2 regions of the Streptomyces bullii genome follow, and region 2 is predicted to be linked to the other one. Evidence: riboswitches for the same ligand, from Rfam matches in the RefSeq annotation. Region 2 holds a riboswitch; the other holds the start of a gene.

Region 1 (14,833 bases), on a different contig from region 2:
CCGCCCTTCACATCGCGCAGCCCCACACAGCCGTGGCTGACGTTGGTACGGCCGAAGACGGTCTCCGACGCCCAGTAGTTGCCGTGCAGGAAGGTGCCGGACTCGGTCAGGCGCATGGCGTGCGGCACGTCCGGGATGTCGTACTCGCCCTTGCCGTTCTTCTTCTTGAAGCCGACCGTGGCGCCGTTCATCCGGGTCAGCTCCAGCATCTCGGTGACCACCATCTTCCCGTTGTACGTGGTGGTCTTCGGCGCCCCCGCCGTGATCGGGACGGTCGCGAGCAGTTCGCCGTCCCGCCGCACCTGCATGGTGTGCTTCGCCGCGTCCACCACGGAGACCTGGCTGCGGCCGACGGTGAACGACAACGTCTTGTGCTGGAGCCCGTACACCCCGCGCGCCCCTTCGACGTCCCTCAGCCGCAGGGCGACGGTGACCTTGGTGCCGGGCTTCCAGTAGTGCTCGGGGCGGAAGTCGAGCCGGGAGCGGCCGAACCAGTGCGGCCGGACCTCGACGGCAGGCTCGGAGGTCACGCGCACCGCGCGCTCCACGGCCGCGAGGTCGGCGATCTCCCGGTTGAACTCCAGCGAGACGATCATTCCCGTCCCGACCGTGGAGCGGTTCTCCGGGGTGACGTATCCGATGAACCGTTCCGCGGGGACGTGCGTGGTGAACGTGGTGTGGCGGGCCGAGCGGCGCCCGTGGGCGTCCAGGGCCACCACGTCGACCGTGTACCGGGCGGCCAGGGCCAGCCGCTCCTCCTCCGGTTCCCAGCTCACCCCGTCGGCGGAGATGCGCCCGGGCACCGGGAACTCCTGCGCGTCCTGCGCACGCACCACCTTCACCGACTCCAGCCGCCCGCCCGGCACCCGCACCCGCAGCCGCTCGCCGGGGCGCACGCCCCGGCTCCCGTCTGCGGGGGAGACCCGGATGACGTCCTCGGGGGCGGCCGGTGGCGCACCGAACGCCCCGCCGACCCCGCCTCCTCCGCCGTCCGGGGTACAGCCGGCGGTCCCGGCGAGCAGTCCTGCCCATGTCACTACGGCGGCCAGCACGGCCCTCGCGCGCCGTGCGCGCCCTTCTAGGTGCCTCACGAGGAGCCCAACGACGGGCCTCGTCCCCGGGAAACGACCATGCCGCCCCCCGGGGAAACGTGAGTGCGAGCCACCCTCTGGGCAGAACAGTGGGGAGAACGACGCGCAGGGGAGCCGCGGCCGGGCCGTACGACGTGGCCGCCCACCTCTGTCCCCCGTCGTTCCACGAGCCGCGGGAGGCTGACAGGTGTCCAGCGCAGCCGAGCAGGAGGCAGTGGCGGGCAGTCCAGCCACTGAGGACGGGCGCCCGGCCGCCGTCGTGCACGGCGTCAGGCGCGCCGCGCTGCCCACCGTGCCCGCGTGGCCGGGCGCGCCGATGCCGCTGGGCGCCCGCTACCGGGTCGGCCCGGACGGCGTGGCGGGGACCAACTTCGCGCTGTGGGCGGGCGGGGCGGAGGGCGTGGAACTGTGCCTCTTCGACGCCCGGGGCAAGGAGACCCGCGTCCGGCTGACCGAACTGACGCACGAGATCTGGCACGGCTTCGTGCCGGGCGTGCTGCCCGGCCAGCGCTACGGCTACCGGGTGCACGGCCGCTGGGACCCGTGGACCGGCGCCCGCTGGAATCCCGCGAAGCTGCTCCTCGACCCGTACGCGCGCGCGGTTGACGGGGACTTCGCCCTCCCGGCGGAGGTGTACGGGCACGTCCGCGACTGGCCGGAACAGCACGTGGCCGACACCGTGCGGGACGACCGTGATTCCGCGCCCTTCGTCCCCAAGGGCGTCGTCGTCCACGACGACGACGACTGGGCGGACGACCACCGTCCCAAGACCCCGTGGGCGGACTCCGTCATCTACGAACTCCACGTGCGCGGCTTCACCAAGCTGCACCCCGGCATCCCCGAGGAGCTGCGCGGCACGTACGCCGGTCTGGCGCACCCGGCCGCCATAGAGCATCTGGTGAAGCTGGGCGTGACGGCCGTGGAACTGCTGCCCGTGCACCAGTTCGCGCACGAGGACCACCTGCTCAGGCGGGGCCTGAAGAACTACTGGGGCTACAACTCCATCGGCTACTTCGCCCCGCACGCCGCCTACGCGGCCTCCGGCACGACCGGCCAGCAGGTCGGCGAGTTCAAACGCATGGTGCGCGCCCTGCACGCCGCCGGCATCGAGGTCATCCTCGACGTCGTCTACAACCACACGGCGGAGGCCGGCGAGCTGGGCCCGATGCTCTCCCTGAAGGGCATCGACAACCGCGGGTACTACCGCCTGCAACCCGACGCCCGCCGGTACGCCGACTACACCGGCTGCGGCAACACCCTCCACGTCGTTCAGCCGCACGTGCTGCGCCTGATCACGGACTCCCTGCGCTACTGGGTGACGGAGATGGGCGTGGACGGCTTCCGCTTCGACCTGGCGGCGGCGCTGGCCCGCTCCATGCACGACGTCGACATGCTCTCCCCGTTCCTCGCGGTCATCGGCCAGGACCCGGTGCTGCGCAGGGTGAAGCTGATCGCCGAGCCCTGGGACATCGGGTCGGGCGGCTACCAGGTGGGCGCCTTCCCGCCCCTGTGGACGGAGTGGAACGACCGATACCGCAACGCCGTACGGGACTTCTGGCGCCACGCGCTTCCCGACGTACGGGAGATGGGCTACCGGCTGTCGGGCTCCAGCGACCTGTACGCCTGGGGCGGGCGGCGCCCGTACGCCTCGGTCAACTTCATCACCGCGCACGACGGCTTCACCCTGCGCGATCTGGTGTCGTACGAGCGCAAGCACAACGAGGCCAACGGCGAGGGCAACCGGGACGGCACCGACGACAACCGGGCCTGGAACTGCGGTGCCGAGGGGGAGACCGACGACGAGCGCATACGCGCGCTCAGGCGCCGGCAACTGCGGAACCTGCTGACCACCCTGCTGCTCTCGACGGGCGTGCCGATGCTGGTCGCGGGCGACGAACTGGGCCGCACCCAGCGCGGCAACAACAACGCCTACTGCCAGGACAACGAGATCGGCTGGGTCGACTGGAGCCTGCTCCAGGACCCCGGTTGGCAGGCCCTGTTCGACCTGACCTCGCGCCTCATCGAGCTGCGCCACCGGCACCCGGTGCTCCGCCGCCGGGCCTTCTTCTCCGGTCGGGCGCAGACCGCGGACGGGCTGCGCGACCTGGCCTGGTTCACCTGCCGGGGCACGGAGATGACGGAACAGGACTGGTACGCGCCCGCCGCCACGCTCGGCATGTACCTCTCGGGCCGGGACATCCCAGGCCGTGACGAGCGCGGTGCGCAGATACTCGACGACAGCTTCCTCGCGGTGCTGCACGCCGGTGAGGGGCCGGTGAGCTTCGTACTGCCGGGGCCGCCGTGGGCGGAGCGGTACGAGGTGGTCGTCGACACCGGCCGGGAGGAACAGCGGGAGCCGCCGGGCGTGGAACACCGCGCCGGCACCGAGATCACGGTGCCGGCCAGGGCGGTGCTGCTGCTGCGGGTGGCGGGCTGAGGCGACGGCCGCCACGCCCGGCGCGACCCGTGCCGACGGCCCATCGGGTGAATCGGCGGTTTTCCCGCGCAACCCGCCTTAAATGGTGCGGGTGACGCACCCCAGCCGAATCACCCGCGCCCTCATCGCGGCCGCCGGCCTCGCCGTCCTGGCCGCCTGCGGTGGTCAGACGCAGAACCGGGCCGCCGAGCCCACCAAGGCGGCCGTGCCCGCCCCGCCCGAGAAGAAGCCCGTCAAGGGACTGCCCGGCATGCCGCCCGTCCTCGACCCGGAGGACGTCTACGCCGCCGACCGCCCGGGCAGGCTGTCCCCGGTCGTCAAGGACTTCCCGTCCCGGGTCTACGTCCCCAACAGCGAGTCCGACACGGTCTCCGTCATCGACCCGCAGACGTACGAGATCATCGACACGATCCCCGTCGGCCGCCAGCCGCAGCACGTCGTCCCCTCCTGGGACCTGAAGACCCTGTGGGTCAACAACAACCGCGGCCACACCCTCACCCCCATCGACCCGAAGACGGGCAAGGCAGGCAAGCCGGTCGAGGTCCACGACCCCTACAACCTCTACTTCACGCCCAACGGCAGATACGCCGTCGTCATGGCCTCCCTCGACCGCGAACTCGTCTTCCGCGACCCGCACACCATGGAGATCAGGAAGACCGTCCCGGTCAGCTGCTACGGCGTCAACCACGCCGACTTCTCCCTCGACGGCCGCTATTTCATCGTCTCCTGCGAGTTCAGCGGCGAACTGCTGAAGGTCGACACCGAGAGGATGGAGGTCGTCGGACAGCAGAAGCTGCCGTTCGAGGGCGCGATGCCGCAGGACGTCAAGCTCTCACCGGACGGCAAGCGGTTCTACGTCGCCGACATGATGGCCCACGGGATGTGGGTCCTGGACGGCGACCGCTTCACCAAGCCGACCCTGCTGCGCACCGGCAAGGGCTGCCACGGCCTGTACGTCAGCCGCGACTCCCGCGAGATGTACATCTCCAACCGGGGCGAAGGCACCGTCTCCGTCTTCGACTTCACCCAGAACAGGCTGACGAAGAAATGGCATCTGCCGGACGGCGGAAGCCCCGACATGGGCGGCGTCTCCGCCGACGGCAAGGTGCTGTGGCTGTCCGGCCGCTACGGCGCCGAGGTGTACGCCATCGACACGCGCACCGGCACCCAGCTCGCCCGCATCCCGGTCGGCAGCGGCCCGCACGGCCTCGCCGTCTACCCCCAGCCGGGCCGCTACTCGCTCGGCCACACCGGCGTCTTCCGCTGAGGCAGCAGCAGCGCCTCCGCGCCCACCGGCCGGTAACCGGCCGCCTGGAACGCCCGCGTGCTGCGGGCGTTCCCGGGCGCGACCTGGGCCCACAACGGCTCCGTGACGAGCTGCCGGGCCGCCGTGGCCAGTGCCCGGCCCAGCCCCCGGTGCCGTACCGACTCCGCCACCTCGACCGACACCTCCAGCCGCCCGGCCACCCCGCGCCCCAGCACCAGCACACCGCCCTCGGCCGTCCACGCGCGCACGTCGTCGCGCCGCCGGCGGGCGTACGCGATCCGCGGGTGAGCGGCGTCCTCGACCTCCGTCAGTGCGAGGGCCGGATCACCCGGCAGAGGGGAGCCGACCAGGAGCGCGTCGACGGTCTCGGACATCCGGCCCGTCCGTGCCATGAAGGCGGCCAGGAAGCGGGCGTGCAGCGTCGCGGCCAGCGGGTCGCAGTCCAGTGTGCGCAGGGTGGCGTACACCCATGCGGGATCCTCGTCGGTGAAGACGACCGAGTGCGCCGTGAAGGCGATCACCCCCGCGTCCCGGTCGCGGTGCTGCGGCACGACCGTCGTACCGCCGTCCGCCGCCGGGAAGACACCCCGCGCCGCCGCACCGAGAATGTCCCGCAACGTCTCCACAGCACTCCTTGAGTCTCCACCCACTGGAAGGCCCAGACTCGCAGACGGATCGACGGCAGCACCGGACTCCTCACGATCGGTGAGCTGGCCCGCGCCACCGGCCTGACCGTGCGCACCATCCGCTACTGGTCCGACGAGGGCGCCCTGCCGCCCGTGGCCCGCTCCGCGGGCGGCTACCGGCTGTACGACGCCGCCTCCGTCGCCCGCCTGGAACTGATGGCGCAACCTGCGCGAACCGGGCCTCACCCTGGACGACGTACGCGAGGTGCTGGCCGGGGAGCGGACGGTGGCCCAGGTGGCCACGGCGCACGTGGCGGCGCTGGACGCGCAGATCCGCGCGCTGAAGGTGACCCGTGCGGTGCTGTCGACCGTGGCGCGACGTGGCTCGACCGCAGAGGAGACGACCCTGATGCACAGGCTGGCGCGGCTCTCGACCGCCGAACGGCGGCGTATCGTCGAGGACTTCATGACGGAGATCTTCGACGGGATCGACACGGCGGACCCCGACATCCGCCACCGGCTGCGGTTCGCGGCGGCGAACCTGCCCGACGACCCCACCCCCGAGCAGGTGGACGCCTGGGTGGAGCTCGCCGAACTCATCCAGGACCCGGAGTTCCGCGCGCTGATGCGCAGGGCGGTCGTGTTCGACGCGGCGAACCGGGGACCGGACGTGCCGGCGGGCACGTCGCTGTGGTGCATGAGCCGCCTGGTGCAGCTCGCGGGCGAGGCGCTGCGGCAGGGCGTCGCTCCCGAGGAGCCGGAGCCCGAGGAGGTGTTCGGCCGGCTGCTCGGTGACGCCGACCGGGCGGCGGTGCTGGTGCGCCTGGAGGCGGCGTCCAACCTGCGGCTCGCCCGTTACCGCGAGTTGTCGGCCGTGGTGAACGGTCTGGAACGCCCTCCCACCTATGAGGCGGAGTTCGCCCGGGTGGCCGCCGCGCTGCGCTCTCACACGGGCGGTTAATCTGACCTCCGTCAACAAGACGGCGAAGCACGACAAGCACGAGACGAGGGGCGGACCGGTGGCGGACATCGAGGAAGCGCGCAAGCAGTTCGAGCGGATCGATACGGACGGTGACGGATTCATCACCGCTGCCGAGTTCAAGGCCGCCCTGGCCCAGCAGGGTGACTGGAACGTCACCGAGTCGGTCGCGGAGGTCGTCATCAAGACCCGCGACCTCAACGGCGACAAGGTGCTGTCGTTCGACGAGTTCTGGTCGTACCTGAACAAGTGACGGTGGTGGAAGGGGCCCGGTCCGCAACGGACCGGCCCCTTCCCCGTCTCCCGCCTCCCCGCTCCCCGACGAAGACCGCGATTCCCGCGCGGAATAGCCCGCGACCTTCCCGGGTTGACGCCCGACGAACGACGCATGCACCTGCATCTATTTCGCACCCGGAAGGGCCTGTCATGAAGATCGGCATCATCGGCGCGGGCAACATCGGCGGCAACCTCACCCGGCGGCTCACCGCCCTCGGCCACGACGTCGCCGTCGCCAACTCCCGCGGCCCGCACACGCTCACGGCCCTGGCCGAGGAGACCGGCGCCACCCCGGTGACGGTGGAGGAGGCCGCCCGCGGCGCCGAGATCGTGGTCATCACCATCCCGGTGAAGGCGGTCCCGGACCTGCCCAAGGGCCTCCTCGACGAGGCCGCCGACGGTGTGGCGGTCATCGACACCGGCAACTACTACCCCAAGCAGCGCGACGGCAGGATCGCGGAGATCGAGGACGAGGGCCTCACCGAGAGCCGCTGGACCGAACGGCAGATCGGCCACCCCGTGATCAAGGCCTTCAACGGCACCTACGCCCAGGACATCCTGGACCGCCCCCGCCCCGCCGGCGACCCCGACCGCATGGCCCTGCCGGTGGCCGGCGACGACGAGGCGGCCAAGCGCAAGGTGCGGGCCCTGATCGACGAACTCGGCTTCGACAGCGTGGACGCGGGCGGCATCGACGACTCCTGGCGCCAGCAGCCCGACACGCCGGTGTACGGCCTGCGGGCCGGCACCGAGGCGGTCACCAAGGCCCTGGCGGAGGCGTCCCCGGAGCGCAAGCCGGAGTTCCGGGCGTAGATGCCGTTGAAGGCCCTTGAGCCCCGGGACACACAGCGTCGGGCCCTCGGCCCCTGGCCGAGGGCCCGACGTTCCCCGGCTTCCACCCGGGAGCGCCGTCAGGCCTGCCCGGCCCACGTGCGCAGCGCCGCCCTGCTCTGGAAATCCGCCACGTTCTTGTCCAGCGGATCGTCCGTGTACTGGTGGAAGCGCCACTTCGCCTTGATGCGGGGCTTGCCCGCGGTGACGTAGTCGGCGATCCACAGGCCGTCACCCGCGTAGGAGGTGGTGTCGACGTTCAGCCAGAAATGCCGGTTGCAATAGAGCACGACGCGGTTCTTCGGCCGTAACTCCCGCACCTTGCGGATGAACCGGTCCTTCTCGGCGTTGCTCGCGTGGGTGCCCGCGCCGGTCGTCTCCCAGTCGACGGCGAGGATGTCGCCCGCGCGCTCCGGGGCCTTGCCGACGAAGTACTCGGCCTGGGCCGCGAGGTTGCCCGGCCAGAGGAAGTGGTAGAAGCCGACGACCAGACCGGCGTCGCGGGCCGTCTTCGTCTGCGCGGCGAGTTTGGGGTTGACGTACGAACGGCCCTCCGTCGCCTTGATGAAGACGAAGGAGAGGCCGTCGGTGTCGTAGGAGGAGGACTGGTACGCGCTGACGTCTATGCCACGCAGCATGGGGCCTCCCGGAGGTGACCGTGGGGGGGGGGAGGGGTTTATGCCCCACGGTCGCGTGGCCGACCCCCGGGACGTCGAAACGTCGACTTTTCGTGGTCCGTGGGCCCGTCCCGGGAGGTGGCACAGCCGTCAGGCGAAGAGCCTCAGCACTCGATGATGTTGACGGCCAGTCCGCCCCGTGCCGTCTCCTTGTACTTCACCGACATGTCCGCGCCGGTCTCCTTCATCGTCTTGATGACCTTGTCGAGGGAGACCTTGTGGGAGCCGTCGCCGCGCATGGCCATGCGGGCGGCGGTGACGGCCTTGACCGCCGCCATGCCGTTGCGTTCGATGCACGGGATCTGGACGAGGCCGCCGACCGGGTCGCAGGTCAGGCCGAGGTTGTGCTCCATGCCGATCTCGGCGGCGTTCTCGACCTGTTCGGGAGTGCCGCCCAGCACCTCGGCGAGCGCGCCCGCCGCCATCGAGCACGCCGAGCCGACCTCGCCCTGGCAGCCGACCTCGGCGCCGGAGATGGAGGCGTTCTCCTTGAAGAGCATGCCGATCGCTCCGGCGGCCAGCAGGAAGCGGACCACGCCCTCCTCGTCGGCGCCGGGGACGAAGTTGACGTAGTAGTGCAGGACCGCGGGGATGATGCCCGCCGCGCCGTTGGTGGGGGCGGTGACGACCCGGCCGCCTGCCGCGTTCTCCTCGTTCACCGCCATCGCGTAGAGGGTGATCCACTCCATCGCGAGGGCCTGCGGGTCGCCTTCCGAGCGCAGCTTGCGCGCGGTGTTCGCGGCCCGGCGGCGCACCTTCAGGCCGCCCGGCAGGATGCCCTCGCGGGACATGCCGCGCGCCACGCAGGCCTGCATCACGCGCCAGATATCCAGCAGGCCCTCGCGGATCTCCTCCTCCGTGCGCCAGGCCCGCTCGTTCTCCAGCATCAGCGCGGAGATCGACAGGCCCGTCTCCTGCGTCAGGCGCAGCAGCTCGTCGCCCGTGCGGAAGGGGTACTTCAAAACCGTGTCGTCCAGCTTGATGCGGTCCGCGCCGACGGCGTCCTCGTCGACGACGAAGCCGCCGCCCACCGAGTAGTACGTCTTGCTGAGGAGTTCGGCACCCGCCGCGTCGTACGCCCACAGGGTCATGCCGTTGGCGTGGTAGGGGAGGGCCTTGCGGCGGTGCAGGACCATGTCCTGGTCGAAGTCGAAGGCGATCTCGTGCTCGCCCAGCAGCTTCAGACGGCCGCCGGTCCTGACGGCCTCCACACGTTCGTCGGCCGACTCCACGTCCACCGTGCGCGGCGAGTCGCCCTCCAGTCCGAGCAGCACCGCCTTGGGCGTGCCGTGGCCGTGGCCGGTCGCGCCGAGGGAGCCGTACAGCTCGGACCGCACGGACGCGACGGACTCCAGCAAACCCTCGCTGCGCAGCCGGCGGGCGAACATACGGGCCGCCCGCATCGGGCCCACCGTGTGGGAGCTGGACGGGCCGATGCCGATCGAGAACAGGTCGAAGACCGAGATGGCCACGGGGGGACTCCTCAATGCGGGGGTGGTGCGAGGGCGGTGCTACGGGGGACGGGGGACGGGGCGCCGAGGTCGTCGGCGCCCCGCCGCCCGCTCACTTGTTCAGGTCGGGGTACAGCGGGTGCTTGTCCGCCAGCGCCTTGACCCGTGCCTTGAGCGCCTGAGCGTCGTACGACGGCTTGAGCGCCTCGGCGATGACGTCCGCGACCTCGGCGAAGTCCTCGGCGGTGAAGCCGCGGGTCGCCAGGGCGGGCGTGCCGATCCGCAGGCCCGACGTCACCATCGGCGGACGTGGGTCGTTCGGGATCGCGTTGCGGTTGACGGTGATGTTGATCTCGTGGAGCCGGTCCTCGGCCTGCTGCCCGTCCAGCTCCGAATCGCGCAGGTCCACCAGGACCAGGTGCACGTCCGTGCCGCCGGACAGGACGGAGACGCCGTGCTCGGCGACGTCGTCCTTCACCAGGCGCTCGGCGAGGATCCGCGCGCCCTCCAGGGTACGGCGCTGGCGCTCCTTGAACTCCTCGCCGGCCGCGACCTTGAAGGCGACCGCCTTGGCGGCGACCACGTGCTCCAGCGGACCGCCCTGCTGACCGGGGAAGACCGCGGAGTTGATCTTTTTGGCCAGCTCGGCCGTGGAGAGGATGACACCGCCGCGCGGGCCGCCCAGCGTCTTGTGGGTCGTGGTGGTGACCACGTGCGCGTGCGGCACCGGGTTGGGGTGCAGCCCGGCCGCGACGAGGCCCGCGAAGTGCGCCATGTCGACCATCAGGTACGCGCCGACCTCGTCCGCGATCCGGCGGAACGCGGCGAAGTCCAGCTGACGCGGGTACGCGGACCAGCCGGCCACGATCAGCTTCGGCTTGGACTCCTTGGCCAGCCGCTCGACCTCGGCCATGTCGACCCGGCCGTCGTCGCCGACGTGGTAGGCGACCACGTCGTACAGCTTGCCGGAGAAGTTGATCTTCATGCCGTGGGTCAGGTGCCCGCCGTGCGCAAGGTTCAGACCCATGATCGTGTCGCCGGGCTTGAGCAGCGCGAACATCGCGGCCGCGTTGGCCTGCGCGCCCGAGTGCGGCTGGACGTTGGCGTGCTCGGCCCCGAACAGCTCCTTGACGCGGTCGATGGCGATCTGCTCGACCACGTCGACGTGCTCGCAGCCGCCGTAGTAACGGCGGCCCGGGTAGCCCTCGGCGTACTTGTTGGTGAGGACCGAGCCCTGCGCCTCCATGACCGCGACCGGGGCGAAGTTCTCGGAGGCGATCATCTCCAGGGTGGACTGCTGGCGGTGCAGCTCGGCGTCGATCGCGGCGGCGACGGCCGGGTCGAGCTCGTGCAGGGAGGTGTGGAGAAGCGACATGGGAACGACCTCTCAGCCGGCGATGTGGGCGTCGTACTCGTCGGCGGAGAGCAGGTCGGCCGGCTCGTCGCTGACGCGCACCTTGAACAGCCAGCCGCCCTCGAAGGGGGCCGAGTTCACCAGGGACGGGTCGTTCACCACGTCCTCGTTGACCTCGGTGATCTCACCGGAGACCGGGGAGTACAGGTCGGACACCGACTTGGTCGACTCCAGCTCGCCGCAGGTCTCGCCCGCGGTCACGGTGGCACCGACCTCCGGGAGCTGGACGAAGACGACATCGCCGAGCGCGTTGGCCGCGTGCTCCGTGATGCCGACCGTCGAGACGCCGTCCGCGGCGGCCGACAGCCACTCGTGCTCCTTGCTGTAACGCAGCTGCTGGGGGTTGCTCATGGCCTGGATTCTCCTGTATGCGGGGGAGTGGTGGTGACGGGGGGACTGCTGAAACCGCTGGTGAGCAGCGTGCGTGTGCGCGGGGTCACGCCGGACCGCGCGTCCAGTGTCTACTTCTGGCGCTTGTAGAACGGCAGCGCCACGACCTCGTACGGCTCGTGGGTGCCCCGGATGTCCACGGCGACGCCCGGGGTGCCCGCAACCGCGTGCGCCGCGTCGACGGACGCCATCGCGATCGGCTTGCCGAGGGTGGGGGAGGGGGCGCCGGAGGTGATCTCGCCGATCACCCGGCCGTCGGCGACGACCGGGTATCCGGCGCGCGGGACGCGGCGGCCTTCGGCGACCAGGCCGACCAGCACGCGCGGGGGGTTCTCCTGGGAGCGGGCGGCGGCCTGCTGCAGGGCCGCGCGGCCCACGAAGTCGCCCTCCTTGTCGAACTTCACCACCCGGCCGAGCCCGGCGTCGAAGGGGGTGAGCTCGGCCGTCAGCTCGTGCCCGTACAGCGGCATGCCCGCCTCCAGGCGCAGCGTGTCCCGGCAGGACAGGCCGCACGGGGCCAGTCCGGCGCTCTCGCCCGCCTTGGTCAGCGCCTGCCACAGCTCGACCGCGTGTTCGGGCCTCACGAACAGCTCGAAGCCGTCCTCGCCGGTGTAGCCGGTACGGGCGATCAGCGCCGGGACCCCGGCGACGGTGCCGGGCAGCCCGGCGTAGTACTTCAGGCCGTCGAGGTCGGCGTCGGTGAGGCTCTTGAGGATGCCGGGGGACTCGGGGCCCTGCACGGCGATCAGCGCGTAGGCGTCCCGGTCGTCGCGGACCTCGGCGTCGAAGCCGGCCGCGCGCTCCACCAGGGAGTCCAGGACCACCTGGGCGTTGGAGGCGTTGGCGACGACCATGTACTCGGTCTCGGCGAGCCGGTAGACGATCAGGTCGTCGAGGATGCCGCCGTCCTCGGCGCAGATCATGGTGTAGCGGGCCCGGCCCACCCCCACCGCGGCGATGTTGCCGACGAGGGCGAAGTTCAGGAAGGCCGCGGCCTGCGGGCCGGTCACGGTGATCTCCCCCATGTGGGAGAGGTCGAACAGCCCCGCCTTCGTGCGCACCGCCAGGTGCTCCTCGCGCTCGGAACCGTAGCGCAGGGGCATGTCCCAGCCGGCGAAGTCGGTCATCGTCGCGCCGAGCGAGCGATGTACGGCATCGAGGGCGGTGTGCCGGAGCGGACGGGATTCAGTACTGCTCATCGGTCGGTCGTCTCCCAGGGCATGAACGCATGACGGGCGAGGAAGGTCCTCCGCAGAGGAAGGTCCTCCCCATCTGTCATCGGAACCTGAGAGGTTCGCCACGACCGCCACAGGGACGATCACGGCTTGCACCTTGGGTGGGACCGCTCGGACAGCGGCCCGCTTTTCAGATGTGCCTCGCCCGCGCGGTAACGGGGCCTGAGAGATTCAAGGGAGGGACTTGCTCCTTCGGCGCCCCAGCTGCGTGGTGCTGGGAACTCTCCCGCGCGGATTCAAACGGCCGGTATGCAGTTGGCGCGCTCATCATTGCACGCATCTCTGTGGCGCGGCAGGGGGACCTTTCCCTGGGGACGCCCAGCGTGCTCAGCCGGTCACAGCAGGCTGTAGCAGGCCTGTTGCAGGAAACGGACGAAAACACGAGACCCAGGGCATTACCTTCTCTTTACACTCGGCGGGGATGGGACTCCGTACCTGGCCCCAGGGGAGGACGATCACGGTGAACAGGACCACGGCGTACGCCACGACCACGGGAGTCGCGCTGCCGAACCAGCACGCCGCCCCGGCCCGGGGGGCGTGCGACCCGCTGCGGTCTCCCGTCGTCCGCGATCTGCGCGACAGGGGCGGCCGCGGCCCGCACGCCCTGCTCTTCGGCCCCCGGGACCTCGTCGTGATCACCGGCCTGCCCGGCAGCGGCAAGTCCACGCTGATGCGGCGCGCCGTCAAGGGCCCGCGCATCGACTCCCAGGACGTCCGCGACCGCTGGGAGCGCCGCATGCCGCGCTTCCTGCCGTACGCGGTCTACCGCCCGCTGGTCCGCCTCGCCCACTACGCCGGGCTGCGCCGCGCCCTGCGCACCGGCGAGGGAGTCGTCGTGCACGACTGCGGTACGCAGGCCTGGGTGCGCCGCTGGCTGGCCCGGGAAGCCCGCCGCCGGGGCGGCACGCTGCACCTGCTGCTGCTCGACGTCACCCCGGAGCAGGCCCTGGCCGGCCAGCGCGCCCGCGGCCGGGGCGTCTCGCGCTACGCCTTCCTGCGGCACCGCACGGCCACCACCCGCCTGCTGCGCTCGGTGGAGCGGGGCGACCTGCCGGCGGGCTGCGCCTCCGCGGTCCTCGTCGACCGGGACGCGGCGAACACCCTGCGCCGGATCGGCTTCACGGGCTGAGCGGCCTCCCACGCGGCTGACGTCCCCGGGTGTTCCCTGGGCCCGGCGAGCCCCGCCACGGCCACGGCCTCCGGCCAGTCGGGCGTGTTCCGGCAGGGGGCGCCGCAGTCCAGGCCCTCGTCGGCCGTGCCGCGCTCCGTCAGCCGCCGCGGCCGGCGCTCCTCGGGGGGCCGGGGCCCGGGCCCGAGTCCGGGCGCCGGCCCGGTCACGGGAGTCGAGTGTCGTACGCACGGATCGCACGGCGGGCGAACCTGCCGACGGCTGTTCCGCGCCCGTTCAGGAGTCCGGGCACCCGTTAGCCTTTTCAGCCACAGCAGTGGCTTCAGGCAGGCGGTAGGCAGATGGACTTCCCGGCGGACTTCTCCGCGGACATCCCGGCGCAGGCGCACCCCCACCCGCACGGCGGATGGCCCGGCAACGAGCTGGAGGAGGTGCTCTCGGCCTCCCTCGGCGTCGGACCGTCGGCGGGCGGCCGGATCATCGAGGTCCTGGGCCGGAGTTTCGTCTGGGTCCCGCTGCCCAGCGGCGGCGGCCCGCACAGCGGCCCCCTCGACCTGCCCTCCCTGGAGATCGAGGGACAGGCGTACGTACCGGTGTTCAGCTCCGAGGAGCAGTTCCGCCAGGTCGTCGGCTCCCACATGTCGTACACCATCGCCCCGGCCGTGGAGTTCGCCCGCGGCCTGCCCCCGCAGGCCGGGATCGCCGTCAACCCGGGCGGTGTGGTCGGCGTCCCGCTGCCGCCGCCCGCCGTGGCCGAGCTGTGCCGGGCCGGGCGCACCCCGCTGGACGGCCCCGCGAGCGGCGGCCGCGTCCGGCTCTTCGAACCCGACTGGCAGGACGACCCGGTGGACTTCCTCTCCGCCGCCTCCGCGGAGTTCGAGGCCATCGGCGTGGTCCTCACCGCCCGCCGCTGCCTCGCCGCCATCGAGACGGCCGACCCGGTGATGTTCGTCGGCGTGGAACTCTCCCAGTGGGAGGGGGACCTGCGCGCCCTGCCGCTGGAGGCCCTCGGCCGTGCCCTGGGCAGGGT
Region 2 (14,833 bases):
TGCGGGGGGTCGGCGCACGGTTTCGGTGGTGCGTGGTGGAAACTGTCTGGTGGAGGCGGACGTTGTAAGGATGTCCGGGTCGGCCAGAGTGTTCAGTCAGGGTTCGTCCTGCCCCACGGGCGGGTCTGTTTCGGTCAAGGGGAATCGCCCGTGAAGTTGTTTGCGAAGTTGTTCGGCAAGAGCGCGCGAGAGGGCAGCGACAACGCGACCGCTCGTCATCGCGCACAGCCTGACGCGGAGGGCCAGCGTCCGCTGTTCCGGGACCAGGTGGCTGGTCCGGGCGGTGACATTCCCGGTGGTCAGGGCGCGCCGTCGGTTGACCCTGCGCAGTCCTGCGGCATAGGTTTCGGCCAACCGTCAACCTCAGGTACGGGTGGAGGGTTCGCCGCCGGCCCGTACGCGTCCAATGCCCCCGCGGGGCAGTCGCCGCAGGAGGATCCGTCCATGTCGGCCCTGGTGTGTACGAGGTGCGGTAACCGCAACGCGGAGAACAGCCGCTTCTGCTCCAACTGCGGCGCGCCGCTGCGGGCCGGGGCCGGTGCCGAGCGTTCGTCCGAGACGACCTCCACCATCTCCATCTCCGGTCTCGAGGCCTATGACGCGGAGGCCACCGGCCAGACCCCGATGCCGATGCTCTCTCCCGAGGCCCAGGCCGCGGTGGACGCGCTGCCGCAGGGCTCCGCGCTGCTGGTCGTGCGCCGCGGGCCGAACGCGGGCAGCCGCTTCCTGCTGGACAGCGACCTGACCACGGCGGGCCGTCACCCGCAGAGCGACATCTTCCTGGACGACGTGACGGTGTCCCGTCGCCACGTGGAGTTCCGCCGCAGTCCGGACGGCTCGTTCACGGTGGCCGACGTGGGCAGTCTGAACGGCACGTACGTCAACCGGGAGCGGATCGACCAGGTCGCTCTGAACAATGGCGACGAGGTGCAGATCGGCAAGTACCGGCTGGTCTTCTACGCGAGCCAGCGGGGCTACTGACCCTCCCCCGGACGCCGTCCGGGGGGACCCCCAGGGAAGGTCCATGCTGCGAACACCGAGCGGCGGTGCCGGGCACGGTACCGCCGCCACGGACAGTGGGCTGATGAGCATCGGCACGGTGCTGAACGTGCTGCGGGACGAGTTCCCCGACATCACCATCTCCAAGATCCGGTTCCTGGAGTCGGAGGGGCTCGTCGAGCCGCAGCGGACCCCGTCGGGGTATCGGAAGTTCAGCGCCGGGGACGTCGAGCGCCTCGGTCTCGTCCTGAGGATGCAACGGGACCACTATCTGCCGCTCAAGGTGATCCGTGAGCACCTGGAGGCGATGGAACGCGGTGAGGCGGTTCCCCTGCCGCCCCTGGGGGGTCACCGGGACCGTGAGGTCGTGTCGGAGACGGGTGAGGGGCCCACGGCGGCGCGGATCGGACGCGACGAACTGCTGTCCGCCGCCGGCATCGGTGAGCAGGAGCTCCAGGAGTGGGAGTCCTACGGGCTCGTCGCTCCACTGGAGGACGGGGTGTACGACGCGGAGACGGTCACCGTGGCCGCGCTCGTGGCCGAGCTGGGACGCTTCGGGATCGAGCCGAGGCATCTGCGGGTGATGAAGGCCGCCGCCGACCGGGAGGCCGGGCTGGTGGACCAGGTCGTCGCCCCGCTGAAACGTCACAGGAACCCGCAGACCAGGGCGCATGCCGAGGCCCGTACGAAGGAGCTGGCGGGGCTCACGGTGAGGCTGCACGCGGCGCTGGTGCAGACGGCCCTCGGGGTGCGGCTGCCCTGATCCGGGCGGCGCGGGGGTCCGGATCGGCCACCCGTTCCCGGCTCGACTACCCAAACGTCCCGAGCACGGCCTAGGGTTGCTGTGTGAACGAGCTCGATGTCGTAGGTGTCCGGGTCGAAATGCCCTCCAACCAACCGATCGTGCTGCTGCGTGAAGTGGGAGGCGACCGTTACCTCCCGATCTGGATCGGACCGGGGGAGGCGACGGCGATCGCCTTCGCCCAGCAGGGCATGGCTCCCGCGCGGCCGCTGACCCACGACCTGTTCAAGGACGTGCTGGAGGCCGTCGGTCAGGAGCTCACGGAAGTGCGCATCACGGACCTGCGTGAGGGCGTCTTCTACGCGGAGCTTGTCTTCGCCAGCGGAGTCGAGGTGAGCGCGCGTCCGTCCGACGCCATAGCGCTGGCGCTGCGCACCGGGACGCCGATCTACGGCAGCGACACGGTGCTCGACGACGCCGGTATCGCGATCCCGGACGAGCAGGAGGACGAGGTGGAGAAGTTCCGCGAGTTCCTCGACCAGATCTCGCCGGAGGACTTCGGCACCAGCAGCCAGTGAGATCCCGGCGGAAGTCGGTGGAACCAGCAGTCGGTGAGGCGCGTGGGCGGCCCGGCGGACGATGTGGTCCGTGGCGGACCGCCCACGTCCCGTTCGTGGCCGGTCCCGTTCGCGGCCGGTCCAACAGGCCCGTAGGGACGGAAATGCCCGCATGTGCCAGCAGCCCGTGAGGCCGTCACACGGTCCGCGCCGAACGCATTCGGCTAGCCTTTCCCCGCGGTCGGGCACGGGAAACCACTCTCAGGGTGATTATCACTCGGCGTGCCGAGTGTGGCGGTCGTTGACGCACCCCTGGTGGCTGCCTACCGTCGAGAAGGCAGGTCAAGGACGGAGGTCGGCGTGAGAAGCAGCGGCGACGGTACGGCTGGGGGTGCCCCCGGACGCGGTCCCGGGGTGAACGGCCCGTACGCTCCCTCAAGCTCTCAGCTCCGCTCGAGCGGGGGGTACCCGCAGCAAAGCGGCGCAGCCGACCACGCACCCCAGCGACCGACGGCCGTGCCGAGCAGCGGAGGGACGACGTCCATGGCGTCCGAGCAGATCGGCTATCGCGGCCCCACGGCCTGCGCCGCCGCCGGGATCACCTACCGACAGCTGGACTACTGGGCCCGTACCGGGCTCGTCGAGCCGAGCGTGCGGCCCGCCTACGGGTCCGGGACGCAGCGCCTGTACAGCTTCCGGGACGTCGTCGTCCTGAAGATCGTCAAGCGCTTTCTGGACACCGGTGTGTCGTTGCAGAACATCCGTACCGCGGTGCAGCACCTGCGCGAGCGGGGGTTCAGTGACCTGGAGCGCATGACGTTGATGAGCGACGGCGCCACTGTCTACGAGTGCACCTCGCCCGACGAGGTCCACGCGCTCCTGCAGGGTGGTCAGGGCATCTTCGGGATCGCCGTGGGCGTGGTGTGGCGGGACGTGGAGAACGCGCTGTCACAACTGCACGGGGAGCGGGTCGACACAGGAGAGACCCTGGTCGGGCACAACCCCTCGGACGAGCTGGCGCGGCGGAGGAACCGGGCCGTCTGAACCGCTTTGCCGCGGCGGAACGGGCCACGGGGCCATTGTCAGTGGCGTAGGGCAGCATCGGAGATGTGAGAACCGCGCCCACGATCCTGCATCTCGACATGGATGCCTTCTTCGCCTCGGTGGAGCAGGCGTCCAAGCCGAGCCTGCGCGGGAAGGCGGTCGTCGTCGGCGGGCTCGGCCCGCGTGGGGTGGTGGCCACCGCGTCGTACGAGGCCCGGGTCTTCGGTGTGCATTCGGCGATGCCCATGGCGCAGGCCCGGCGGCTCGCGCCGAACGCCGCCTACCTGGTGCCGCGGTTCGGTCTCTACCGGTCGATCAGCGAGCAGGTGATGGGACTGCTGCGGGCGCTGTCGCCGCTGGTGGAGCCGCTGAGCCTGGACGAGGCGTTCGTGGACCTGGAGGCCGGCGGAGCGGCCTGGGACGAGCGGTCGGCGCGGCTGGCCGGGGTGCGGCTGCGGGCCGACATCCGGGCCGTCACCGGGCTCACGGGGTCGGTGGGACTCGCCGCCTCCAAGATGCTCGCGAAGATCGCCTCGGAGCAGGCCAAGCCCGACGGGCTGGTGGTGATCGAGCCGGGGACCGAGCGGGCCCTGCTCGGGCCGATGTCGGTGCGGACGCTGCCGGGCGTGGGTCCGGCGACCGGTGACCATCTGCGGCGGGCGGGGATCCACACCGTCGACGAACTCGCCGAGGCGGGCGAGGACGAACTCGTACGGCTGCTGGGCAAGGCGCACGGGCACGCGCTGTACGCGATGGCGCTGGCGCGGGACGACCGGCCCGTGGTGGCCGAGCGGGAGGCCAAGTCGGTGTCAGTGGAGGACACGTACGACGTGGACATCCACGACCGCACGCGCGTCGGTCTGGAGGTGCAGCGGCTCGCCGACCGGTGCGTACGGCGGCTGCGCGGGGCCGGGCTGTCGGGGCGGACGATCGTGCTGAAGGTGCGGCGGTACGACTTCTCCACGTTGACCCGGTCGGAGACGCTTCGGGGGCCCACGGACGATCCGGCCGTGATCCGGGAGGCGGCGGCCCGGCTGCTGGACTCGGTCGACACGACGGGCGGTGTGCGGCTGCTCGGTGTCGGCGTCAGCGGGCTCGCCGACTACACCCAGGAGGATCTCTTCGCGCAGGCGGCGGGGGAGCGCGTCGCCGGTCCGGTGGAGGAGCCGGAGGTCACTCCGGTGGACGAGCGCCCGGTGCCCGGGGAGCGGCGGTGGCCGGCGGGGCACGACGTACGGCACGCCGTGTACGGGCACGGTTGGGTGCAGGGCAGTGGCCTCGGGCGGGTCACCGTGCGGTTCGAGACGCCCGGTTCGGAGCCCGGGCGGGTGCGGACCTTCAAGATCGACGACCCGGAGCTGGAACCGGCGGATCCGCTGCCGCTGGTGCCGCGAAGACCTGGGGAGAGCAGCGCGGAGGCGGCACCCGCCGGCTCGGTGGATCTGCCGTCCGGCAGCGCGTGAGGGGTGGTCAGGCCGGTGTCTCGTCCGTGCCCGCGAGTCTGCCGATGTGGTGGTCGGGGAGGGGGTCAGGGGCGGCGACATCGAGACCGTAGTGGTGATAGAGCTGGAGCTCCTGCTCCGGGGAGAGGTGGCGGCCGACGCCGAAGTCGGGGGCGTCCTTGATCAGAGCGCGGTCGAAGGGGACGTGGAGGGCACCGTCGACGAGTTCGCTCGGCTCCAGGGGGACGAAGGCGTCCCTGCTGAACAGGCCGGTGCGTATGGCGGCCCATTCGGGTACGCCCGTGGCATCGTCGAGGTAGATCTCGTCGATCGTGCCGATCCTGGTTCCGTTGCGGTCGAACGCCTTGCGGCCGATCAGGTTCCGCGGGTCGATGTCGGTTCGCACGGGCCCTCCACGTGGTCGCATTCGTAAGCACTACAAAACGGCACAATCGGGGACGCGGCCACTCGAAGACCCGGGCGTTGACCTCGCTGGTAGGCTGGCAGACGGCTGCTGACCCCGTGCGGGAGAGCCCTCCAGGCACCATCGGAGGCGCCGAAGGAGCAAATCCTCCCCGGAATCTCTCAGGCCCACGTACCGCACGGACGAGGTCACTCTGGAAAGCAGAGCGGGTGTCGACGGCTTCCGCTCTCACCGACGGTGCAAGCCGGGCGTCCTCGGACGGACCGGTGAAGCTCTCAGGTTGAGATGACAGAGGGGGAGGCCGTCCGGGCACCCGTGCCGTGGTGCCCCTCGAAGGTCGCGTCAGACCAGGAGGCCTCCGCAATGACCGCCCATCGCACTCCGCTCTCCGAGCTCGAGCAGGGAATCCCCTTCGAGCAGCGCCACATCGGGCCCGACCAGGAGGCGCGGGCCAAGATGCTCGCCCAGGTCGGCTACGGCTCGCTCGACGAGCTCACCGCCGCCGCGGTCCCCGATGTGATCAAGAACGCCGACACGCTGGACCTGCCGGGCGCGCGCAGCGAGGCCGAGGTGCTGGCCGAGCTGCGGTCGTTGGCCGACCGCAACAAGGTGCTCGACTCCATGATCGGGCTCGGGTACTACGGCACCTTCACGCCGCCGGTCATCCTGCGCAACGTCATGGAGAACCCGGCCTGGTACACGGCCTACACGCCGTACCAGCCGGAGATCTCGCAGGGACGCCTCGAAGCGCTGCTGAACTTCCAGACGATGGTCGCCGACCTGACCGGTCTGCCGACCTCCGGTGCCTCGCTGCTCGACGAGGGCACGGCCGCCGCCGAGGCCATGGCGCTGTCCCGGCGCATGGGCAGGAACAAGAAGGGCCTGTTCCTGGTCGACGCGGACGCGCTGCCGCAGACCATCGCCGTGCTCCAGACCCGCGCCGAGCCGACCGGTGTCGAGGTGCTCGTCACGGACCTCAGTGACGGGATCCCGGCCGAGGTCGCCGAGCGCGAGATCAACGGTGTGCTGCTCCAGTACCCGGGCGCCTCCGGCGCCGTGCGCGACATCAAGCCGGTGATCGACCAGGCGCACGAGCTGGGCGCCCTCGTCACCGTCGCCGCCGATCTGCTCGCGCTGACGCTGCTGAAGTCCCCGGGTGAGCTCGGTGCGGACATCGCGGTCGGTACGACGCAGCGGTTCGGTGTGCCGATGGGCTTCGGCGGGCCGCACGCCGGATACATGGCGGTCCAGGACAAGTTCGCGCGCAGCCTGCCGGGCCGGCTCGTGGGTGTGTCGGTGGACGTGGACGGGAACAGGGCCTACCGGCTCGCGCTGCAGACCCGTGAGCAGCACATCCGGCGGGAGAAGGCGACGAGCAACATCTGCACCGCGCAGGTCCTGCTCGCCGTGATGGCGGGGATGTTCGCCGTCTACCACGGGCCCGAGGGACTGAGGGACATCGCTCGGCGCACCCACCGGTACGCCACGGTCCTCGCCGCCGGGCTCCGGGCCGGTGGCGTCGAGGTTGTACACGGTGCCTACTTCGACACCCTCACCGTGCGGGTGCCCGGCCGGGCCGCCGAGGTGCTCGCCGCCGCACGGCGCAACGGCGTCAACCTGCGCCTCGTCGACGCCGACCACCTCTCGATCGCCTGCGACGAGACCACCACGCGGGCACAGCTGCGCTCCGTCTGGGCGGCGTTCGGCGTCGAGGGCGACATCGACGCACTCGACGCCGAGGCGGCGGACACGCTGCCGGGCGCCCTGCTGCGCACGGACAAGGTCCTGACGCACCCCGTCTTCCACCAGCACCGCTCCGAGACGGCGATGCTGCGCTACCTGCGACGGCTGGCCGACCGGGACTACGCGCTCGACCGCGGCATGATCCCGCTGGGCTCCTGCACGATGAAGCTCAACGCCACCACGGAAATGGAGCCGGTCACCTGGCCGGAGTTCGGTCAGCTGCACCCGTTCGCCCCGGCCGAGCAGGCGGAGGGGTACCTCACGCTCATCCGCGAGCTGGAGGAACGTCTCGCCGAGGTCACCGGGTACGACAAGGTGTCCCTCCAGCCCAACGCCGGGTCGCAGGGCGAGCTGGCCGGACTGCTCGCCGTACGCGGATACCACCGCGCCAACGGTGACGAGCAGCGAACCGTGTGCCTGATTCCGTCCTCCGCGCACGGCACGAACGCAGCGAGCGCCGTGATGGCGGGCATGAAGGTCGTCGTCGTGAAGACCGCCGAGGACGGCGAGATCGACGTGGACGACCTGCGGGCGAAGATCGAGCAGTACCGCGACGAGCTGGCGGTGCTCATGATCACGTACCCCTCGACACACGGCGTGTTCGAGGAGCACGTCTCCGAGATCTGCGCGCAGGTGCACGAGGCCGGTGGCCAGGTGTACGTGGACGGGGCGAACCTCAACGCCCTCGTGGGGCTCGCCAAGCCCGGGCACTTCGGTGGTGACGTCTCGCATCTGAACCTGCACAAGACCTTCTGCATCCCGCACGGCGGCGGTGGCCCGGGCGTCGGCCCGGTGGCGGTGCGGGAGCACCTCGCGCCCTACCTGCCGAACCACCCGCTGCAGCCCGCCGCCGGGCCGGAGACGGGTGTGGGTCCGATCTCGGCCGCCCCGTGGGGCTCGGCCGGCATCCTGCCGATCTCGTGGGCGTACGTCCGGCTCATGGGCGGCGAGGGACTCAAGCGGGCCACGCAGGTGGCTGTGCTGAGCGCCAACTACATCGCCAAGCGGCTCGAACCGCACTACCCGGTGCTCTACACCGGCCCCGGCGGGCTCGTCGCGCACGAGTGCATCATCGACCTGCGTCCGCTGACCAAGGCGACCGGTGTGACCGTGGACGACGTCGCCAAGCGGCTCATCGACTACGGCTTCCACGCGCCGACGATGTCGTTCCCCGTGGCCGGGACACTGATGATCGAGCCGACCGAGTCCGAAGACCTGAGCGAGCTGGACCGGTTCTGCGAGGCGATGATCGCCATCCGTGCGGAGATCGAGAAGGTCGGCTCGGGTGAGTGGCCCGCGGACGACAACCCGCTGCGCAACGCCCCGCACACCGCCGGGGCGCTCGGCGGGGAGTGGGCGCACGCCTACAGCCGTGAGGAGGCCGTCTTCCCGGCCGGGGTGCCGGTCGGGAACAAGTACTGGCCGCCGGTGCGCCGCATCGACCAGGCCTTCGGTGACCGGAACCTGGTGTGCTCCTGCCCGCCGCTGGACGCGTACGAGGACTAGTCGCGAGGACCGGTACGTGCTGACGGACCGGCCGTAGACGTGACTCGAGGAGGGTCCCGCTGTCGACAAGCGGGGCCCTCGTCCGTGTCTCGGGCCGGGGAGGGGTGGCTCAGGCCGGGTAGGCGTGGGTCTGGGTTGCCTTGACCGTGGCCCATACGGATGCGCCCGGGTGCAGGTCGAGTTCGGCCGCGGCGACCGTGGTGACGTCGGCGGCCAGCGGGAGTTCCCCGGTGAGGTCCGCGCGGATCTGGTCGCCGTGGGTCTCCAGGCCGGCGACCTCGCAGCGCCAGAGGTTGCGGGCGCTGGAGCCGGTGGGGCGGTCCCGGTACAGGGTGACGGCGCCGGGCGGGAACGCCACGAAGGCCGGGCCCGAGAGGTGTTCCGTGGTGGTGATGGCGGGGCCGGCGTCGAGGCGGACCGTGTGGCCCTCGGCCCGGCCTCGGTACAGGTTCAGGCCGACGAGCTGGGCGATGTAGTCCGTGCGGGGATGACGGGCGATGTCGGCGGGCGCGCCCTGCTGGACGATCCGGCCGTCCTCGACGACGACCAGCCGGTCGGCGAGCACCATGGCGTCCAGGGGGTCGTGCGTGACCAGGACGGCGACGGCCTCGAATCCCGCGAGGTGGCGGCGGAGTCGGGCGCGTACCTCCAGGCGGGTGCGCGCGTCCAGGGCGGCGAGGGGTTCGTCGAGGAGCAGCAGCCGGGGGTGGATGGCCAGGGCGCGGGCCAGGGCGACGCGCTGGGCCTGGCCGCCGGAGAGGTGGCGGGGTTTGGTGCCGCTGTGCTGGGCGAGGCCCATGCGGTTCAGCCAGTCGGATGCCTGGGCTCGGGCTTCCGCCTTGGTGGCGCCCCGGCAGCGTGGTCCGAAGGCCACGTTGTCGAGGGCCGTCAGGTGTGGGAAGAGCAGGTAGTCCTGGAAGACGACGCCGACCGGGCGGGACTCGGGCGGCGTGCGGGCAAGCTCCGTGCCGTCGAGTCGCAGGTGGCCGCGGGTGAGGGGGAGCAGGCCCGCCAGCGCACGCAGGGCGGTGGTCTTGCCGGCGCCGTTCGGGCCGAGCAGGGCGATGACGTCGCCGGGGATGGCTTGCAGGGCGATGTCGAGGCGGAAGGTGTCGCGGTCGACGACGAGGTGGGCGTCCAGGCCCTCGTCGTGGGTGGGGTCGCGGTCGGTCATGAGCGGGGTGTCCTGGGGGCTGGCGGGTGCGGGCGCGTGTGGTGTGGGGAGAAGCAGGCCGTCGGCCGGGTCCGGGTTGCGACCCGCGTCGCCCGTGCGGGAATCGTCGTCTGGTGCGGGTGGCCCCGGTGGGGGATGAGCGCCGTCGGCGGGTGCGGGCGGTGCCGGTCAGCGGGGGCCGTCATGACGTTGTCATCCAGCGGTCCCGTAGGGCCGCCAGGACCGCGATCGAGACTGTCAGCAGGACCAGGCTGAGGGCGATAGCCGCCGCCGGATCGTTCTGGAGGGCCAGGTAGACCGCGAGTGGCATGGTCTGCGTGCGGCCGGGGAAGTTGCCCGCGAAGGTGATCGTCGCGCCGAACTCGCCGAGCGCCCGGGCCCAGGCCAGGACGGAGCCGGCCGCGATGCCCGGGGCGATCAGGGGCAGGGTGACCCGGCGGAACGCGGTGAAGCGGGAGGCGCCCAGGGTGGTGGCGGCCTCCTCGTAGCGCGGGTCGGCGGCCCGGAGGGTGCCTTCCACGCTGATGACCAGGAACGGCATCGCCACGAACGTCTCGGCGAGGATGACACCCCATGTGGTGAACGGCAGGGTGATGCCGAACCAGGCGTCCAGCCACCGCCCGACGACGCCGTTGCGGCCGAGGGCGAGCAGCAGGGCCACGCCGCCCACCACCGGCGGGAGCACCAGGGGCAGGGTGACCAGGGCGCGGACGAGGCCGCGGCCGGGGAACTCCGTGCGGGCCAGGAGCCAGGCCAGGGGGACGCCGATGACCAGGCTCAGCGCTGTCGCGGCGGTGGCGCAGACGAGCGACAGACGCAGCGCCTGCCACACCTCGGCGCTGGTCAGCTGCGCGGGGAGGGTGCTCCAGGGAGCCCTCACCAGCAGGGCGATCAGAGGCAGGAGCAGGAACGCCAGACCGACGAGGGCGGGCAGCAGCAGGGGGATCGGCACCAGGCGCGTCGCCCTGCCCGGGCGGGTGCGCCGGGGGCCGTCCGCCACGGTGTCGCTGCCGGTGTGGGCCGGGCGGGTCACGACTTGAGGAATCCTGCCGCGCTGAGCACCTTCTGTCCCTCGTCGGACCGGACCAGGGCGATGAACGCCTTGGCGGCCACGGGGTTGGGTGCGTTCTTCAGGAGGGCGATGGGGTAGTCGTTGACGGCCTTGGCCGACTCGGGGAACTCCACGCCGTCCACCTTGTCACCCGCCGCCCGCACGTCGGTCCGGTACACGACGGCGGCGTCCGCCTCCTTCAGCTCCACCTTCGTCAGGGCGCTCTTGACGTCCTGTTCGTAGGAGACCGGGGTCAGCTCGATACGGCCGGCTCTGAGGGCCTGCTGGGCGGCGGCGCCGCACGGCACCTCCTTGTCGCACAGGACGACCTTCAGGCCGGACCTGACCAGGTCCTGGAGGGAGGTGATCCGGTGCGGGTTGCCGGGGAGGGTGGCGATCTCCAGCTGGTTGCGGACGAAAGTGGCGGGGGTGCCGACGGTGTCGTCCTGGTCCGTCACCGTCTTCATGGTCCTGGGACTGGCCGCTGCGAAGACATCGGCCGGGGCGCCACCGGTGATGCCGGCGGCGAGACTGTCACTGCCGCTGAAGTTGAAGGTGACCTTGGTGCCCGGGTGCTCCTTCTCGAACTGTCTGCCCAGGGTCCTGAAGCTCTCTTCGAGGGAGGCGGCGGCGAAGACGGTGACCGTGCCGGAAGGCTTCGACGACGAGGACACCGAGGAGGCCGTGTCCGATCCCGAGCCGGGGCCGGTCGAGGAGCAGGCGCTCAGGAGAAGCAGTGCGGCGGCCGAGGCACCGGCGGTCTGGAGGGCGGGGCGCCGCCGGCGCGCGGAACGGATCATGTCGGGGCCACTCCCTCTGTGTTCCGGGGGGAAGAGCCCGCCGGACCCTTCCGCTACGCCCGATGATACTGGCGCAGATGCGAGGCAGAAGTCTGCTGTCGCATCGCATGAGCGGGAAGAACGGGGGAGCGGGTTGGTATGTGCGTTCATACAGAGGCAGTTCGCGCGCTCAGGTGCGGTCGATGTGGACGTTCGTCGACTTCACGCGGGCGGTGGCCTCCATTCCGACCTCCAGGCCGAGTTCCTCGACGGCTTCCCGGGTCAGCAGGGAGACGAGCCGGTGCGGGCCCGCCTGGATCTCCACCTGGGCGGCGACGTCGCCGAGTTTGATCGCGGTGACGATGCCGGGGAAGGCGTTGCGGGCGGAGGTGTAGGGGGTGTCCTCCTCGGTGGCGCCCGCCCGGGCCAGTTCCACCGAGAACGCGGCCAGGTCCCGTCCGTCGATGAGCCGGCGTCCGTTCTCGTCGCGGTGGGTGGCGATCCGCCCGGCGTCGGCCCATCGGCGGGCGGTGTCCGGGCTGACGCCGAGCAGTCGTGCTGCCTGACCGATCGTGTAGGACTGCATGCCGGTCACGATAGGGCGGCGGAGGGGGAACTGTGGACGCGGGGCCGGGCGTTGGGTATAACGCGATATAGCGTTTGTTCGTGGATTGGGCGCGGTGCCCTGCCGTGCCCGGGGAGATCGGGGTGGAGCCATGTCGGGGGAGCTTCCGCGTAGGGGCGGGTCGGCCGGACTGCGGGCGTCGCATGCCGACCGGGACGGTGTCGTGGAGGTGCTGTCCGCCGCCGCCGGGGACGGCAGGCTGACGGCCGACGAGCTCGACGAGCGGGTGGAGGCGGCGCTGTCGGCCCGCACGGTGGGGGAGTTGGCCGTGCTGACGGCGGACCTGCCGACCGGGACGGCCGGGGAGACCAAGGACGTGGTCCGGATCGAGCAGGTCGGCGCCTCGACCCGGCGGGGCCAGGGCTGGGTGGTGCCCCGGAGCATGGAGATCCGCTCGGAGCTGGGCGAGGTGATACTCGACTTCACCCAGGCGGTGATCACGTGGGACACCCTGCACATCGACCTCGACCTACGCGGGGGCTCGCTGAAGTTGGTGACGCGACCGGGCGTCGTCGTCGACACCGACGCGCTGGTGACCAAGTACGCCAAGGTCAAGATGGCTCGGTCCGGCGTGCCCGACGCGGCCGTGGTGCTGCGGGTGGAGATCGCCGGGGAGATCAGCTTCGGGCAGGTCGTGGTGCGAGCGCCGCGGCGGGTGTTCGGAAGGAGCACGCCCAGGGGGTGAGGAGTGGGCGGTGCGGGGAGGGCGTGCTCAGCAATCGAGGACCGCCGGTTCGGGCGGAGTGCTCCCAGGCGGTGAGGAGCGGGCGTCCTGGGACAGCGTGCTCAAGGGGTGAGGGGCCGGGTGTCAAGGCAGGGCGTGCTCAGGCGTCGATTCCGGCAACCGGCTCCCTCCCCCTCAGCCCACATGCACACGCGGGCGCCGCTGCCGGTCGGGTTCCGCCTCGCGCAGCACCTCGCGGGTGACGGGGGCGACCTCACCCTGGCCGAAGAGGAGGAAGCGCAGGAAGTTGGCGAACGGGCCGCCCTCGGTCCACTCGAAGTAGACGTGGGGAATGCGGCCTGTGGTGTCGCGGACGTGGAGGAGGAGCGCGGCCAGGGCGTTGGGGATGGAGGCGGACTCCAGCGTCAGGACGCGGTAGCGGCCGTGCAGCACCTCGCCGCGCACCGTCAGCCCGGCCTCGAACTCCGACGGGTCGGTGACGGTGACCTCGGCGAAGACGAAGTCCTCGTGGAGGGGGACGTCGTTGTCGTGCCGTATCTGCTCGATCTTGTCGCGGTACTCGGCCTTGTCCCGCCGGTCGGGCTCGTTGGCGATGAAGCGGATCGTGCGGCCGGCCATGTCCCGCACGAAGCGCTCCGCCATCGGGTCCAGGCTGACGCTGGTGACGCGGAGTTCGAAGGCCCGGGCCAGGCGGGACACCAATGAGAGCAGGATGATGCCGGCGATGAAGCAGGCGCCGATCTTCACACCGTCCGGGCGTTCGATGACGTTGGCGACGGTGGTGTAGAGGAACACCGCGGAGATGACCGCGAAGGTGACGGCCCAGCCGCGCTGCCGTGCCTTGCGGGCGGCGATGGTCACCGCGATCGCGGCGGAGCTGATCAGGACCAGGACACCGGTGGCGTAGGCACCGCCCTGCGCGTCGACGTCGGCGTCGAAGATCCAGGTGACCAGGAAGGCGATCAGGGTGAAGACGATGACCATGGGGCGTACGGCGCGGGCCCAGTGCGGGGCCATGCCGTAGCGGGGCAGGTAGCGCGGCATCAGGTTGAGCAGCCCGGCCATGGCGGAGGCGCCCGCGAACCAGAGGATGGCGATGGTCGAGATGTCGTAGATCGTGCCGAAGGTGTTGCCCAGGTAGTCGTGCGCCAGATAGGCCAGGGCCCGGCCGTTGGCCTGGCCGCCGTCCTGGAACTCTTTCTCCGGGATGAGCAGGGTGGTGATGAAGCTGGTGGTGATCAGGAAGCCGCTCATGATCAGCGCGGCGGCCGTGAGCAGTTTCTTGGTGTCCCGGATGCGACCCGCCGGGTTCTCGTCGGTGTCGCTGAGGTCGCCCCTGACGTGCGGCATGACGGCGACGCCGGTCTCGAAGCCGGACAGACCGAGCGCGAGTTTGGGGAAGACCAGCAGGGCGACGCCCACCATGGCCAGTACGTTGCCGTGCTGCGTGGTGAGGGCGTCGGTCCAGTCGGTGACGACATGGCCGGCGGTCGCCACGTGCCACAGGCCGACGATGACGACGACGGTGTTGAGCGCGAGGTAGAGGCCCACAAGCACCACCGCCACGCCGATGGCCTCCAGGAAACCCTTGAGGAACACCGCGCCGAGGAGGGCGACGAGCAGCAGGGTGATGAGCATCTGCTGGTCGTGCAGAAGCCCGTTGAGGTGCGGGTTCTCCACCAGGTGGGTCGAGGCGTCGGCGGCCGACAGGGTGATGGTGATCAGGAAGTCGGTGGCGGCGAAACCCAGCAGGGTCAGGACGAACAGCTTGCCCTGCCAGAAGGACAGCAGCCGTTCCAGCATGGCGATGGAGCCCTCGCCGCGGGGGCTTTCCTCGGCCACCCGGCGGTAGACGGGCAGGGCCCCGGCCAGGGTGACGAGCACCAGCACGACGGTGGCCACCGGGGAGAGCAGTCCGGCCGCCAGGGCGGCGATGCCGGGCTGGTAGCCCAGGGTGGAGAAGTAGTCGACGCCGGTCAGGCACATCACCCGGTACCACCGCTGGCCCTGGTGCGGGGGTTCGGGTTCGGCGTGCGGTCCAGTGGGGCGGCCCGCCTTGCCC

The links. Region 2 has a riboswitch for glycine ahead of gcvP (aminomethyl-transferring glycine dehydrogenase). Riboswitches for the same ligand answer to the same signal wherever they lie in the genome.
Region 1: linked by a shared signal. The riboswitch ahead of gcvT (glycine cleavage system aminomethyltransferase GcvT) and the one ahead of gcvP (aminomethyl-transferring glycine dehydrogenase) in region 2 are both predicted to bind glycine.

What each region holds. Positions count from the first base shown of each region.
Region 1 covers NZ_JBHSNY010000014.1:228,582-243,414, reverse strand. Annotated here, with positions in the region: gene ACFPZJ_RS34515 (L,D-transpeptidase) at 1-1,091, opposite strand, end outside; gene glgX (glycogen debranching protein GlgX) at 1,279-3,528, shown strand; gene ACFPZJ_RS34505 (YncE family protein) at 3,620-4,795, shown strand; gene ACFPZJ_RS34500 (GNAT family N-acetyltransferase) at 4,762-5,421, opposite strand; partial or broken gene ACFPZJ_RS34495 (MerR family transcriptional regulator) at 5,470-6,382, shown strand; gene ACFPZJ_RS34490 (EF-hand domain-containing protein) at 6,441-6,653, shown strand; gene ACFPZJ_RS34485 (NADPH-dependent F420 reductase) at 6,803-7,489, shown strand; gene ACFPZJ_RS34480 (glycoside hydrolase family 25 protein) at 7,588-8,145, opposite strand; gene ACFPZJ_RS34475 (L-serine ammonia-lyase) at 8,289-9,656, opposite strand; gene glyA (serine hydroxymethyltransferase) at 9,748-11,010, opposite strand; gene gcvH (glycine cleavage system protein GcvH) at 11,023-11,400, opposite strand; gene gcvT (glycine cleavage system aminomethyltransferase GcvT) at 11,511-12,638, opposite strand; glycine riboswitch at 12,702-12,814, opposite strand; glycine riboswitch at 12,815-12,913, opposite strand; gene ACFPZJ_RS34455 (AAA family ATPase) at 13,135-13,803, shown strand; gene ACFPZJ_RS34450 (enhanced serine sensitivity protein SseB) at 14,145-14,833, shown strand, end outside.
Region 2 covers NZ_JBHSNY010000002.1:747,771-762,603, reverse strand. Annotated here, with positions in the region: gene ACFPZJ_RS07815 (FHA domain-containing protein) at 151-981, shown strand; gene ftsR (transcriptional regulator FtsR) at 1,025-1,762, shown strand; gene ACFPZJ_RS07805 (bifunctional nuclease family protein) at 1,846-2,319, shown strand; gene ACFPZJ_RS07800 (MerR family transcriptional regulator) at 2,659-3,342, shown strand; gene ACFPZJ_RS07795 (DNA polymerase IV) at 3,408-4,805, shown strand; gene ACFPZJ_RS07790 (PRC-barrel domain-containing protein) at 4,813-5,190, opposite strand; glycine riboswitch at 5,300-5,395, shown strand; gene gcvP (aminomethyl-transferring glycine dehydrogenase) at 5,572-8,457, shown strand; gene ACFPZJ_RS07780 (ABC transporter ATP-binding protein) at 8,567-9,631, opposite strand; gene ACFPZJ_RS07775 (ABC transporter permease) at 9,813-10,664, opposite strand; gene modA (molybdate ABC transporter substrate-binding protein) at 10,661-11,482, opposite strand; gene ACFPZJ_RS07765 (TOBE domain-containing protein) at 11,652-12,047, opposite strand; gene ACFPZJ_RS07760 (DUF1707 SHOCT-like domain-containing protein) at 12,178-12,771, shown strand; gene ACFPZJ_RS07755 (APC family permease) at 12,946-14,833, opposite strand, start outside.